Regions from separate parts of the Cobetia sp. 3AK genome, predicted to be linked through region 1. Evidence: predicted binding sites of a transcription regulator. Region 1 holds the regulator's gene; the other holds the start of a gene.
What was found. Region 1 encodes LexA, which represses DNA repair genes until DNA is damaged. Its sites were predicted from a motif close to TACTGTNTANNTANACAGTA; they were not measured.

Region 1 (7,416 bases):
ACCTTGGCGATCAGGCCGATGTCACGACCTTCCTCGCCCAGCAGCTCACGTGCCAGCTGCATGTCGGCGCCACTGCGCGGGAAGGAGACGGCCAGATAGTCCACGCCGATGTCGATGGCGGTCTTGAGGTCTGCCTTGTCCTTCTCGGTCAGCGCCTCGGCGGACAGGCCACCGCCTTGCTTGTTGATGCCCTTGTTGTTGGACAGCTTGCCACCCACCTTGACGGTGGTGTGGATCTCGTTGCCCTTGAGTTCGTTGACCTCGAGCACCACGCGACCGTCATCAAGCAGCAGAACGTCGCCGGCGACCACGTCATCGGCCAGCTGCTGATAGTCGCAGCCGACACGCTCGACGGTACCTTCATCGCGGCCCAGGCCGATGTCCAGGATGAACGGTTGGCCTTCCTGAAGCTGGACAGCGGTGTCCTTGAAGCGGGCGATGCGGATCTTCGGACCCTGCAGATCACCCAGCACGGCGACGCTGCGGCCCTGGGCGGCGGCGGCGGCACGGACGGCCTCGGCACGCATGCGGTGGTCTTCGGGGCTGCCGTGAGAGAAGTTGAGGCGAACCACATCCACTCCGGCACGGATCATCGCGTCGAGGACGCCCGGCTTGTCACTGGCCGGACCGAGTGTGGCGACAATCTTGGTGCGGCGGATCGGGCCGTTGAACGCGTGCGGCATGAGAACATACTCCTTGAACACTTGCGTGAGGGGTCAGGCGGTTTGTGTTGTCATTTTACTACATTGACGACGTAAAGGGAGCCTGTCGAGTGTCGTGGTTGATTGGTGTGGTAGCGCGTGAGTGATTCGGCTGCCATGGCGGCGATGGTAGCGACATGACTTGCGTCTTCACAAGCGCTGGCGTCAGGCTGATGGCCAGTCAGACATGGCGTGATCCGAGAGGCCCCGGCTGTGAGGATGGCATCTACGTTGACCCGCAGGCCTGCCACTGCCTGTGTCAGTAATGCCACACTGATGTGACGAATCGTGAAAAGGCCACTTATATATAGTCATGGCTTGCCTGTCGTCATGGCGACACATGCACCTGGCGGGTCTGGCAGGTCCGGGTGCCGGTCGATGACCGCGTCATGCCTCGGGCGTCGATTCTCGAGATTCGGGGTGGTGTGTGATGTCCGCTGCCACCACCCACATGGCGTGGTGCTGGCAACATTGCTGGTCAGCGCTGAAATGCTGGGGTAGGGTAGGCGCATTTTTAGGCTGGGATAAAACCCAGCGCTACGAGTCATTCGCCGGTGCAGTCAGCGCCGGCCAGGAGATGCGAGCAACCATGGGCAAGTCACTGGTGATCGTCGAGTCGCCTGCCAAGGCCAAGACCATCAACAAGTATCTCGGCAACGACTTCGTGGTGAAGTCGAGTGTCGGGCATATCCGCGATCTGCCGACCAGCGGTAGCGGCAAGCAGGCCACCGATCCCAAGGAGCGTGCCCGTCAGGCAGCCGAGACGCGCAAGATGTCGCCGGAAGCCAAGGCGGCTCACAAGGAAAAGAAGGCCAAGACGCAGCTCATCCGTCGCATGGGGGTAGACCCGGAGAACGGCTGGGAGGCGCATTACGAGATCCTGCCCGGCAAGGAAAAGGTCGTCTCCGAGCTGACGCGCCTGGCCGAGAAGGCCGACACCATCTATCTCGCGACGGATCTGGACCGCGAAGGTGAGGCGATTGCCTGGCACCTGCGCGAGACCATCGGTGGCGACGATACCCGCTACAAGCGCGTGGTGTTCAACGAGATCACCAAGAAGGCGATCACGGCGGCCTTCGATGAGCCGGGCGATCTGAAGATGGACCGCGTGCATGCTCAGCAGGCGCGTCGCTATCTGGATCGTGTCGTCGGTTTCATGGTCTCGCCGCTGCTGTGGGCCAAGGTGGCCCGTGGGCTGTCGGCCGGTCGAGTGCAGTCGGTTGCCGTGCGCTTGATCGTCGAGCGTGAGCGTGAGATCCGTGCCTTCATTCCGGAAGAATTCTGGGATGTGCACGCAGAGCTTGCCGCGACCAGCGGCGAGGCGATCCGTTTCGAACTGGCGCGTCAGGATGGCAAGGCCTTCCGTCCGACCAGCGAGAAGGAAACGCTGGATCGCATCGCGGCGCTGCGTACCGCTCGGCTCGCGATTTCCAATCGCGAAGACAAGCCGACCCGCTCCAAGCCGAATGCCCCCTTCATCACCTCGACCCTGCAGCAGGCGGCCAGCAGTCGTCTCGGCTTCTCGGTCAAGAAGACCATGATGATGGCGCAGCGCCTCTACGAGGCCGGTTACATCACTTACATGCGTACCGACTCGACCAATCTGTCGGCGGACGCGGTGGCCACCGCGCGGGACTTCATCGCTGAGGAATTCGGCGACAACTATCTGCCGCAGGCCGCCAACGTCTACTCCAGCAAGGAAGGCGCCCAGGAAGCTCACGAAGCGATCCGTCCCTCCGAGGTGGCGCGTCGCGCGACGGACCTCACCGGCATGGAGCGTGACGCGGAGCGTCTGTATGAGCTGATCTGGCGTCAGTTCGTCGCCTGCCAGATGGTGCCGGCGGAGTATCTGTCCTCGACCCTGACCATCGAGGTCGATGGCTACGAGCTGCGCGCCAAGGGCCGGGTGCTCAAGTTTGACGGTTATACCCGCGTGATGAAGCCGGCGGGCAAGAAGGAAGAGGACCAGTCACTGCCGGACCTGGCCATCGGCGAGGTGCTGGAGCTGGTCGAGCTGGACCCGCAGCAGCACTTCACCAAGCCGACGGCGCGTTACACCGAAGCCAGTCTGGTCAAGGAGCTGGAGAAGCGCGGCATCGGCCGTCCTTCGACCTATGCGGCCATCATCTCGACCATTCAGGATCGTGGTTACGTGGCGCTGGAAAATCGGCGTTTCTATGCCGAGAAGCTGGGTGACATCGTCACTGATCGTCTCAGTGAATCCTTCAAGGACCTGATGGACTTCGGCTTCACCGCGCGCATGGAAGACTACCTCGATGAGGTGGCCAATGGTCAGCGCAACTGGCGCGAGCTGCTGGATGCCTTCTACGCCGAGTTCAAGGCCGAGCTGGATCACGCCCAGTCAGAAGAGGGCATGCGCCCGAATCAGCCGGTGCCGACCGATATCGCCTGCCCGACCTGTGGTCGCGAGATGCAGATCCGTACCGCCTCCACCGGCGTCTTCCTGGGGTGCTCCGGTTACAACCTTCCGCCCAAGGAGCGCTGCAAGACCACCATCGACCTGTTGCCGGGGGATGAGGCGGTCGCCGCTGACGCGGATGAGAATGCCGAGACCGATGCACTGCGTGCCAAGCGCCGTTGTCCGATCTGCGCCACGGCCATGGACAGCTATCTGATCGACGAGCAGCGCAAGCTGCACGTCTGCGGCAACAGCCCGGACTGCGTGGGACATGAAGTCGAGCAGGGTCAGTTCCGCATCAAGGGCTACGATGGACCGGTGATCGAGTGCGACAAGTGCGGTGCCGACATGCAGCTCAAGACCGGGCGTTTCGGCAAGTACTTCGGCTGCACCAACGAGGATTGCAAGAACACCCGCAAGCTGCTCAAGTCCGGGGAGGTCGCGCCGCCGAAGATGGACCCGATCCCCATGCCGGAACTTGCCTGCGTGAAGGTCGAGGATCACTACGTGCTGCGTGATGGCGCCAGTGGCCTGTTCCTTGCCGCCAGTCAGTTCCCCAAGAATCGCGAGACGCGTCCGCCGCTGGTCAGCGAGCTCAAGGCGCATGCCGACGAGCTGCCGGAGAAGTATCACTTCATCCTCAAGGCGCCGGAGAAAGACCCCGATGGCCGCCCGACGCAGATTCGTTTCTCGCGCAAGGCCAAGGAGCAGTTCGTGATGACGGACGAGGATGGCAAGGCGACGGGGTGGAAGGCGACCTTCGACAACGGCCGTTGGGTCGTCGAGGACAAGCGCAAGGGAGCCAAGAGCTGATGAGCCAGCGTGGCCGCACCAATCAACTGCTGTATCAGGCCGAGTTGCTGCTGGAGCAGACGGCCGTCGCGACGCGTGATGAGCATGCCGTCGCACGGCGCATGGCCGGTGAGGAAGGGGCGCTGGCGTTGATGGAGCTGGCATTGGCCTCGTTGATCGAGGAGTGCGCCGCGTCGGCACGCTGGCCTGAGGTCGGCTGGCGCGAGCGGCTGGCCACACCGCCGACTCCCGTGGCGGAAATCGAGCAGTTGCGAAGCCTGCAGGCGCAGCCGGACAGTTGGTTGAGCCAGCTGGTGGCCGATATCACGCGTCTGCATGAAGAGGGCGGTGCTGCCCGGCGTGAGGAAGGCCAGGCGCGTGGCGATGGTCTCATCATCGCCGCGGCGGCCAATGCGCCTCTGGCAGAGCGTCTCGCCACGGCAGTCAGCGCCATGAAGGCGTTGCTGTCACACCTTCGCGAGTCGAATGTGGAGTGGTAGCGTCGCGCCTTGCCTGACCCGAAGGCGCTGGCATGTCACGCACCTGTCATTCAGGTGACGCCCTGGCATGACGGGTGCTAGACTGGCGGCATTGTGGCAAGCCCTGCATTCTCCGGTACGACCATGGCTCTGGCTGTGGTCGTACTTTTTTCTGCATTGTCGCCAGTGACTGCAAGTCGCAGGGCCTGCCCGCCGTCAAGCTGACGATCACAACGACGCCGGTATCCTCAGGATGCCGTGCAGGAGGAATGACGTGTCCGATCCCGCCGTACTTGAAATCGTGCAAATGGAAGATGGGGAAGTGATCCTGCGTGCCGCCGAGAGTGAAGGTGAGCCACTTCTCAGTATCCGCATCTCCGATGAAGCTGCCGATCTGCTGCGTGACAATCGCTTCGAGGTCGCGCGTGAGATGATCGACCACGCCATCACCCGCACCCGCCTGTGGGATGGCGAGGATGATGAAGACGAGCAGTCGGAAGGCATGGTGCACTGAGCACTTCCCGCATGTCTGCCTGTCACGAAAAAACCCGCCAATCGGCGGGTTTTTTCGTGGATGCCCTGATGGCGACAATCGTCATCTGCGCGTCAGCGCTGTGAGGTCAGACTGCCTGCGAGCCTTGAGATCAGTGCAGGCCGCCATCGCGGATCACGCCCACGCCGAGGCCCTCGATTTCCAGGCTGTCCGTGCGCAGATCCACCTTGATGGGAGCGAAGTCCTCGTTCTCGGCTTCCAGCCATACGTAATGGCCATCGCGACGGAAGCGCTTCACCGTCACTTCATCTCCCAGACGCGCCACCACGATCTGTCCGTCACGCACGCTGCTCGTGCGGTGCACGGCCAGCAGGTCACCTTCCAGAATGCCGACATCCTTCATCGAGACCCCGCGCACGCGCAGCAGATAGTCGGCGGCAGGCGAGAAGTAGTCACTGGGCAGCGGGCAATGGCGATCGATATGCTGGCTGGCCAGGATAGGGCTGCCAGCGGCCACTTCCCCGATGACCGGCAGGCCCTGCTCGCTATCCTCTTCCGCCTCTGCCAGAGACGGCACGCGGATGCCCCGCGAGGTGCCCGGCACCATCTCGATGGCTCCCTTGCGCTTCAGGGCACGCAGATGCTCTTCCGCGGCATTCGGTGAGCGAAAGCCCAGTGCCTGGGCGATTTCGGCACGCGTTGGCGGATAGCCTGAGGACTTGATGGTCTTGATGATGAAATCGAAGACATCCTGCTGGCGCGGAGTAAGCGGCTGAGTCATGGGCATTGCCTTTGGCCTGGGCGGCATCTGAGCTGACGGCACGGGGTGTGCATCCATACAACTGTCATTGTATCCAGTCATGGCGGTCATGCAAGGCATCGTGGGTGCTTTGGCAGCAACGTTGCCGGCATCTTCGTCGACATCGACATGCTGACGCGAGACAGCGGGTGTCCGGGACGCCCCATGACCATCCCGTCCCCGAATGTCCCGCGTGAATGCGCGTCCTGCCGGTCTTGGCTGTCGAGTGTTTGAAACAACCAGCAATTGCCAGTCATGGCATGGACAGCTAGAATTATCTTGTTTCAAACGAATGTTCGTCGGGCGCATCCGGCTACCGGTACACAGGCCCTGTGTGTCCTGTGCGTCTGTCCTGTGCTCGGGATACGGCTCGTGGCAGCCTCCGCCTCGGAGTCGCTGCCTGACACGCGGTGCGTGAAGACCGACATGTCGTTTGATTGACCTGCATGAGAAGAGTCGCCCCCCGGGCCACGGCCTTGCCGTTGTCCGGGGGGACAAGGACTCCCGTGCCCCCTCGTGATTGATCACCTGACAAGGCATCCGCCCATGGCCCAGACCGATACCGTTACCCGTATCCTCGATACCGCCGAGGTCCTGTTCGCCGAGCGAGGCTTCGCCGAAACCTCGCTGCGCAATATCACCAGCAAGGCCAAGGTCAACCTGGCGGCGGTCAATTATCACTTCGGCTCAAAGAAGTCATTGATCCAGGCAGTGTTCGCCCGCTATCTCGACCCCTTCAGCGAGCGTTTCCATGCGGCACTCGACAGTGTCGAGCAGCAGCATGCCGGTCGTCAGGTGCCGCTGGAAACGCTGCTGGAAGTGATGGCGCGCACGGTGCTTGAGGTGCCGGCCGAGCGCAACAGCCTGCGTACCTTCATGCGCCTGCTCGGGCTTGCCTATACCCAGGGGCAGGGCCACATGCGCCGCTACATTCGCGAGCATTACGGCACGGTCTTCAGCCGCTTCGCCGAGCTCCTGAAGCTTGCGACGCCGGACCTGCCAGACAACGAGCGCTTCTGGCGTCTGCACTTCATGCTCGGCAGCGTGATCTTCACCTTCTCGGGACTGGACGCACTGCGCGATATCGAAGAGGCCGAATACGGCCATCACACCAGTGTGCGCGAGCTGATCCAGCACATGCGTCCGGTGGTGGTGGCGGCGATGGCGGCTCCGCTGCCGGCCTCGCTCGGAGATGGTGAAGCGGTCACCCAGGCGGCCAGCTGATGGCTTGCTGGGTCTGCGTGGATCTCACCCGCCAGCGTCTCGAGATACGCAATGACGCGCCCAGTGGCAGTCGTGATGCGCCGCCCCCCGCGGCTGACCCTGACACGCTGGTGCATGCCTGTGCGATCTCCAGCGGCCTCAACGGTATCGGCGAGCTCGATGGCAGCGGTTGCACGCCGACCGGCTGGCATGTGGTTCGCGCCGCGATCGGGGAGGGCAATCCGCGTGGTGCCGTCTATCGTGGGCGGCGCTTCACGGGAGAGGTGTTCACGCCTCGACTGGCCGCCGAGCACCCCGAACGCGACTGGATCCTGACGCGTATCCTGTGGCTCAGCGGTCGTGAGCCCGGCATCAACCGTGGCCGCAACGCGGCGGGACAGCGCGTCGACAGCCTGCGGCGCTACATCTACTTCCATGGCACGCCGTCCAGCGAGCCGATGGGCACCCCGGCCTCCCATGGGTGCATTCGTCTGCGCGATGAGGATCTGCTGTGCCTTTACCGGCATGCG
Region 2 (7,416 bases), on a different contig from region 1:
TCAACACCGCACAGACGCCGCCGTTCCAGCTGGACGACCACAACAAGGTCGGTGAGGAAGTTCGCCTCAAGTATCGTTATGTCGACCTGCGTCGTCCGGACATGATCGACAAGCTGCGCCTGCGTTCACGCATCACCCACAGCGTACGTGCCCAGCTGGAAGCCCTGGGCTTCCTCGACATCGAAACCCCGATTCTCACGCGTGCCACGCCGGAAGGGGCACGTGACTATCTGGTGCCGAGCCGCACCTATGCCGGCAGCTTCTTCGCGCTGCCGCAGTCTCCGCAGCTGTTCAAGCAGCTGTTGATGGTCGCCGGTGTCGATCGTTACTACCAGATCGCCAAGTGCTTCCGTGACGAGGATCTGCGCGCCGATCGTCAGCCGGAATTCACCCAGATCGACCTCGAGGCCAGCTTCGTCGACGAGAAGGACATCATGGGCATGACCGAGACCATGATCCGTGGTCTCTACAAGGAAGTGCTGGATGTCGAGCTGGGCGACTTCCCGACCATGCCGTATTCCGAAGCCATGCAGCGCTTCGGTTCCGACAAGCCGGACCTGCGCATCCCGCTGGAGCTGGTCGATGTCGATGACCTGATGAGCGGTGTGGACTTCAAGGTCTTCTCCGGCCCGGCCAAGGATGACAAGGGCCGTGTCGCCGCGCTGCGTGTGCCGGGCGGTGCCAGTCTGTCACGCAAGGAAATCGACGCCTACACCAAGTTCGTCGGCATCTACGGTGCCAAGGGTTTGGCGTGGATCAAGGTCAACGAGCGTGCCAAGGGCATCGAGGGTCTGCAGTCGCCGATCGTCAAGTTCATGGAAGACGTCGTGGATGACGTGCTGGACCGCTGTGGCGCCGTCGATGGCGACATCGTGTTCTTCGGTGCCGACAAGGCCAACATCGTGGCCGAGGCCATCGGTGCGCTGCGCGTCAAGCTGGGCGAAGACCTCAACCTCTACACCCGCGAATGGGCACCGCTGTGGGTCGTCGACTTCCCGATGTTCGAAGCCGATGCCAATGGCCGCCTGAGCGCGCTGCACCACCCGTTCACCGCGCCGTCCTGCACCCCGGAAGAACTCAAGGCCGATCCGGAAGCGGCACTGTCTCGCGCCTATGACATGGTCATCAACGGCACTGAGCTGGGTGGCGGTTCCATTCGTATCCACGACCAGGCCATGCAGCGTACCGTGTTTGAAGTGCTGGGCATCGGCGAGGAGGAAGCGGAAGAGAAGTTCGGCTTCCTGCTCGACGCGCTCAAGTTCGGCGCGCCGCCCCATGGTGGTCTGGCCTTCGGTCTCGACCGTCTGGTCATGCTGATGACCGGCGCCAAGACCATTCGTGAAGTCATCGCCTTCCCGAAGACCCAGAGCGCTGGCTGCATGATGACCGACGCCCCGGGGGAAGTCAGCGGTGAGCAGCTCAAGGAGCTGAACATCCGTCTGCGTCAGAAGGTCAAGGTTGAAGAGGAAGGCGGTCAGGCCTGATCCAGGCGAATGACCCCGGGGTGATCAACCTCTCCTGACAGGCGCCATCAGCGCCCGGGAGAGGGGGAGTCCCGCGCAAGCGGGCAAGTGACCCCCGGCAAGGCGGTGTGAGACTGTTACCTGCAGATGATGCAGGCAATGACAGTGTCGCACCGCCTTTTTTGTGGCATTGTGGCTGGTTATATACACAGTAAGCAGGAAAGACGACAGGGATGGAGAGGCAATGAGTGTGAGACGTGAGGCGGTGGCATGATCATTCTTGGCATTGATCCGGGGTCACGCCTGACCGGTTACGGCGTACTGGACGTCTCGGCGGCTCAGCCCCGCTATGTGGACAGTGGCTGCATCCGCATGTCCCAGGTCAGCCTCGACCAGCGGTTGGCGCAGATCTACGCCGGTATCAGTGAAGTGATTGCCATGCATCGCCCGGCGGAGTTCGCCATCGAGCAGGTCTTCATGTCCAAGAATGCCGACTCCGCGCTCAAGCTCGGTCAGGCACGTGGGGCAGCCATCGTGTGTGCGGCGAACCACGGCCTGCCGGTATCAGAGTATGGGCCGCGACAGATCAAGCAGGCTGTCACGGGATCGGGTGCAGCAGACAAGGCGCAGGTCCAGCATATGGTGACCCATACGCTCAAGCTCTCTGCAACGCCTCAGGCGGATGCCGCGGATGCTCTGGCCATCGCGCTGACACATTGCTTTGCACGCATGCGACTGACCCCGAGCAGCGCGCAGCTGGAGGCGTTGGGCCTGGGGGCGGGTGCAGGGCGCAAGAGTACCCGCGCACGACGCAGCAGTAGCTGGCGTGACTTTGAACCGGGCAAATGAGGTGTCTGCCGGTCACGTAGGGTCTGAAGAGTGTCTGGTCAGGGGCTGAAGAGAGTGGGGAGTAGACTCCGGCGTGTGCCGAAGACGGCCTCTACAGGCGAGAAGTGACAAGCCCGCTTGCGCCAGATACGCTATCGTTATCAATAAATTCCAATTTTTCAGTCACTTGTAGGCTTGTTTTCACGATGTCAGGCAGCATCTTGCGTTCTGCTGGCATCCGCATGCTGCCTGCATCTGGCCTCATGGCAACAAGTGACTGTCAGATTCATGCGACAAAATCGTCGTGACACTCGGACATGCCGCCTGCACGTTATCTTTGGTAGGCTTGCCCGCATCGCAACAACCCGTGCCGCCTGACACCTGATGTGATGAGCAGGCGGCACTGAAGACTCAAGGACAGCCCGAAACATGATTGGACGTCTGACCGGGCGTTTGCTCGAAAAGCAGCCGCCTCATCTGGTACTCGATGTACAAGGTGTGGGCTATGAACTTGAAGCCTCCATGAATACCTTGCTGGGTCTGCCGGCTGTCGGGGAGGACTGTCAGCTGTTCACCCATCTGGTCGTGCGTGAAGACGCCCAGTTGCTCTATGGCTTCGGCAAGGAGCCGGAGCGTCGTCTGTTCCGGGAATTGATCAAGATTTCCGGGGTCGGGCCGCGCTTGGCGCTGGCGATTCTCTCGGGAATGGAGCAGGCCGATTTCATTCGCTGCGTGCACGACGAAGACAGTCGGGCACTGACTCGCTTGCCCGGCGTCGGCAAGAAGACGGCGGACCGCCTGATCATCGAGATGCGCGACCGGCTCAAGCATTGGACGATTCCGCAGGACGATGGTCTGTCGGAAATGGCGCGCGCTTCGCAGCCACAGCCGCCGGTTACCCATCCCCTGGCCGACGCCGAAGCCGCTCTGGTCGCGCTGGGCTACAAGCCGGTCGAGGCGGCCAAGATGCTCTCGGGACTCGAGACAGGTGCCTCCACGGAAGCCCTCATCAAGGCGGCGTTGGCCCGCAAGATGGCCAGCTAGCGCACGTGTCTCGTGCCTGATAGCGTGAATGACAGAATAGGCACGATCTGATTGGATTTATTGACTAGGGAATGGCCGGCGACTGGGGTAGAAAGTGCGCGCTTGATTGCATTGGCGCAAGATCATTTCACTGCCTCGGTCTCACCGCCTCTCGCCACATGATTCATGTCTGCAGCATGAGTCATCAGGAGCTGAGCAAGCATCATGATGGAGTCGGATCGACTGATCTCCGCGGCCACGCATGATCCGGAAGAACGGATCGATCGCGCCAATCGGCCGCGAACGTTGAATGAGTATATCGGTCAGCCGATCGTGCGCGAGCAGATGGAAATCTTCATCAGTGCCGCTCGCGGTCGTGGCGATAGCCTGGATCACACCCTGGTATTCGGGCCCCCGGGACTTGGCAAGACCACTCTGGCACACATCATTGCCAGTGAGATGAGCGTGGACATCAAGTCGACGTCCGGACCGGTTCTGGAGCGGGCAGGTGACCTGGCCGCCATGCTGACGAATCTTCAGGAAGGCGATGTACTGTTCATCGACGAGATCCATCGCCTGTCACCGGCGGTCGAGGAAGTGCTGTATCCGGCGATGGAGGATTATCAGCTGGATATCATGATCGGTGAGGGCCCGGCTGCCCGCTCGATCAAGCTGGAACTGCCACGATTCACTCTGGTGGGGGCGACGACCCGGGCTGGTCTGTTGACCGCGCCCCTGCGAGATCGCTTCGGAATCGTTCAGCGCCTCGAGTTCTACGATATCGAGTCGCTGACCGGTATCGTCTCGCGCAGTGCGAAGCTGTCAGGCATGGAAGTGGAGATGGATGGCGCGCGCGAGATCGCACGACGCTCGCGAGGGACGCCGCGTATCGCCAATCGGCTGCTGCGGCGGGTGCGTGACTTTACCGAGGTGCGCGGCGATGGCCGTCTGACGCTGGATGTCGCGGACAAGGCGCTCAACATGCTCAATGTGGATAGCCACGGGCTGGATCATATGGATCGCCGGTTGCTGCTGTCGATGATCGAGAAGTTCGATGGCGGGCCCGTCGGTGTGGATTCGCTGGCGGCCGCCATCGGCGAGGAGCGCGATACCATCGAAGATGTGCTGGAGCCCTATCTGATTCAGCAGGGCTTCATGATGCGAACGGCGCGTGGGCGCGTGGTGACCAGTTCCGCCTATCAGCATTTCGGCATCACACCGCGTGAGACCCAGGCGCGTCTGACGCCGGGTGGGCAGGAGGACGCATGATGTCGTCTCTGCAGACATCCAGACCCGGCGAGGAAACGTTGACTGAGCAGACGGGCGATTTTCATCATGCGGTGCGGGTCTATATCGAGGATACCGATGCGGGTGGCATCGTCTATTACGTCAATTACCTGCGCTTCATGGAGCGCGCACGCAGTGAATGGCTGCGCGCACGTGGCTATTCCCAGCAGACACTTCTGGAGCGCGGTATCCAGCTTGTCGTGCACAGTGTGGCCAGTCGCTATCATCGTCCTGCGAGACTGGATGATCTGCTTCAAGTCACGGCAACGGCAGGTGAATTGCGTGGCGCGCGCCTTGTCTTTCATCAACAGGTGATGAAGGACGGGGTGATGTTGAGTGATGCCGAGGTGGTGATTGCCTGTGTCGATGCCAGCACATTGCGTCCGCGTCGATGGCCAGTGGAATTGCTGAACGCTCTTGAGGTCTGAGTCACCGATACCAGATTGACCGAGAGTCGCCGTGGTCAAGGCGTGAACGAGTGAGACGCCGTTGCAGCCATCCTTCTGGTCGGATGTCAGGCGACGGAGTCGGACGAATGTTAAGGGTGTCGCCTCACCGGCGGCACTGACTGAACCAAGTAAAAGAGGGATTTCCGTGGAAGATTCGATGTCGATCATTTCGCTGTTCGCGAATGCCAGCCTGGTGGTGCAATCCGTCATGTTGCTGCTGTTGGCGGCTTCCATCGCCTCCTGGGTAGTGATCTTCCAGCGGGGGATGGCATTGTCACGAGCGAAACAGGCGTATACCGCCTTTGAAAAGCGTTTCTGGTCCGGAGTGGATCTTAATCACCTCTACCGTGAATTGCCCAATGAAGAAGAGGCGACGCCGGGTGCTGCAGGCGTCTTCCGTGCAGGCTTTCGTGAGTACAGTCGTCTCAAGCCCAAGTCCAGCAATGCCGATGCGGTGATGGACGGCGTTCAGCGCAGCATGCGTGTCACGCTGTCACGCGAGGAAGAACGTCTCAATATCCATCTTCCGTTCCTTGCCACCGTCAGCTCCGTAAGCCCCTATGTGGGTCTGTTCGGGACGGTGTGGGGCATCATGGGCTCTTTCCAGGCACTGGGGACTGCACAGCAGGCCACTCTGACCACTGTCGCTCCCTGGATTGCAGAAGCGCTGGTCGCCACCGCCATGGGGCTTTTTGCCGCGATTCCGGCAGTCATCTTCTATAACCGTCTGGCCAGCCGTGCCGATCAGCTGCTGGGCCGTTATGAAGACTTCGCCGAAGAGCTTCACTCCATTCTGCATCGCAATCTGCACGGCCGTGGCAGCAACGACGCCTGAAAGGAGAGTCGAGCATGAAAGGACCTTACAGCCGGGGGCACAAGCGCAAGCTGTCCTCTGAAATCAATGTGGTGCCCTTCATCGATGTCATGCTGGTGCTGCTGGTCATCTTCATGATCACCGCGCCGATGATGACCCAGGGGGTACAGGTCGAACTGCCCAAGGTCACCTCCAAGCCCATCGACAATCCTGATGACGTGACACCGCTGATCGTCTCGCTGGATGACAGCGGCAACTACTACATCGATCTGGGCTCTGATCAGGACAAGCGGACTCCCGTCGCCCTGGATGACCTGGGCAGCAAGGTGGCCGCCATCGTGTCGGAAAAGCCCAAGACACCCGTGCTGGTCAAAGGCGCCAAGACAGCGCCATATGGTGATGTGATGGGGCTGATGAGCACTCTGCAGGGGGCGGGCGTTCCCAATGTCGGGCTGATTTCAGAACCGCCGAACGAGGGCTGATGGATGAGTCAGCCGGAAATCGAAAAGCGGGCAGGCTATGGATTACCCGTCGTGCTGGCCGTGGGTCTGCATGTGGTCATCCTGGTACTGACCCTGGTGAGCTGGCCTGAGTCCGAGCCGGATCAGAGCAGCACGACCATCGTCAACGCGACGCTGGTCAGCACCGAAACGACGACCAATCAGCCCCAACAGGCCAAGGCCAGCAAGGCGCGGGACGCCGCCGAAGAGGCCGATGAGCGTCAGAGCGCCAAGGAGGAGGCCTCCCGGGAAGCGGAGCGCGCTGCAGAACAGCAGAAGAGTGCTGCGCGCGAGAAAGCCGCGCAGCTCAAGGCAGAGCAGGCCAAGGCAGAGCAGGCCAAGGCTGCCGAGCAGGAGAAGGCGGCACAGGCCAAGGCGGCTGAGCAGTTGAAGGCGGAACAGAAAGCGGCTGCCGAGGCGGCAGACAAGGCCAAGGCAGATGCAGCGCGTCGGGCGGAAGAAGCCAAGGCGATTGCGCTTGAGCGCAAGAAGGCTGAAGCTGAAAAACAGGCCAAGGCAGACGCCTTGAAGAAGGCGGAAGCCGAAAAGGCGGCCAAGGCCAAGGCGGAAGCGGAGAAGGCTGCCAAGGAAAAGGCAGCCGAGGAAGCGCGCAAGAAAGCCGAGGCGGAAAAAGCCGCGAAGGCCAAGGCAGAGGCTGAAAAGGCGGCCAAGGCCAAGGCGCAGGCTGAAAAGGAAAAGGCAGCCAAGGCAGCCGCCGAGAAAGCAGCGAAGGAAAAGGCGGCCAAGGAAAAGGCAGCGGAAGAGGCTCGCAAGAAGGCAGCCGCGGAGGCCGCGCGCCAGAAAGCGCTTGCCGAGAAGGCAGCACAGGCATCTGCCGGGTCACTGGATAGTCTGATCGACAGCGAAAGTGACGCCATCAGTGGGGCCAAGCAGGCCGCACAGGCGGCCAATGGCTTTGAGAGTCTGCTCAAGAAGTATGTCGGGCAGAACTGGAATCGGCCTTCAGGTACCGTACCCGGCATGACGGTGACGCTGCGCGTCTCATTGCTGCCGACAGGGGAACTTGTTTCGGCTGCGGTCAGCAAGAGCAG

Region 2: ruvC (crossover junction endodeoxyribonuclease RuvC) is a predicted target of LexA. The motif match lies at 1,658-1,677, and genes of this name have one in related genera.

Annotation. Positions count from the first base shown of each region.
Region 1 is NZ_JARWKR010000001.1:289,900-297,315, reverse strand. Features, by position in the region: gene pyk (pyruvate kinase) at 1-683, opposite strand, end outside; gene topA (type I DNA topoisomerase) at 1,291-3,933, shown strand; gene QD228_RS01260 (DUF6586 family protein) at 3,933-4,412, shown strand; gene QD228_RS01255 (hypothetical protein) at 4,666-4,905, shown strand; gene lexA (transcriptional repressor LexA) at 5,036-5,665, opposite strand; gene QD228_RS01245 (TetR/AcrR family transcriptional regulator) at 6,230-6,907, shown strand; gene QD228_RS01240 (L,D-transpeptidase) at 6,907-7,416, shown strand, end outside.
Region 2 is NZ_JARWKR010000004.1:317,814-325,229, reverse strand. Features, by position in the region: gene aspS (aspartate--tRNA ligase) at 1-1,484, shown strand, start outside; gene ruvC (crossover junction endodeoxyribonuclease RuvC) at 1,734-2,312, shown strand; gene ruvA (Holliday junction branch migration protein RuvA) at 2,721-3,335, shown strand; gene ruvB (Holliday junction branch migration DNA helicase RuvB) at 3,540-4,583, shown strand; gene ybgC (tol-pal system-associated acyl-CoA thioesterase) at 4,580-5,029, shown strand; gene tolQ (protein TolQ) at 5,208-5,885, shown strand; gene tolR (protein TolR) at 5,900-6,346, shown strand; gene tolA (cell envelope integrity protein TolA) at 6,350-7,416, shown strand, end outside.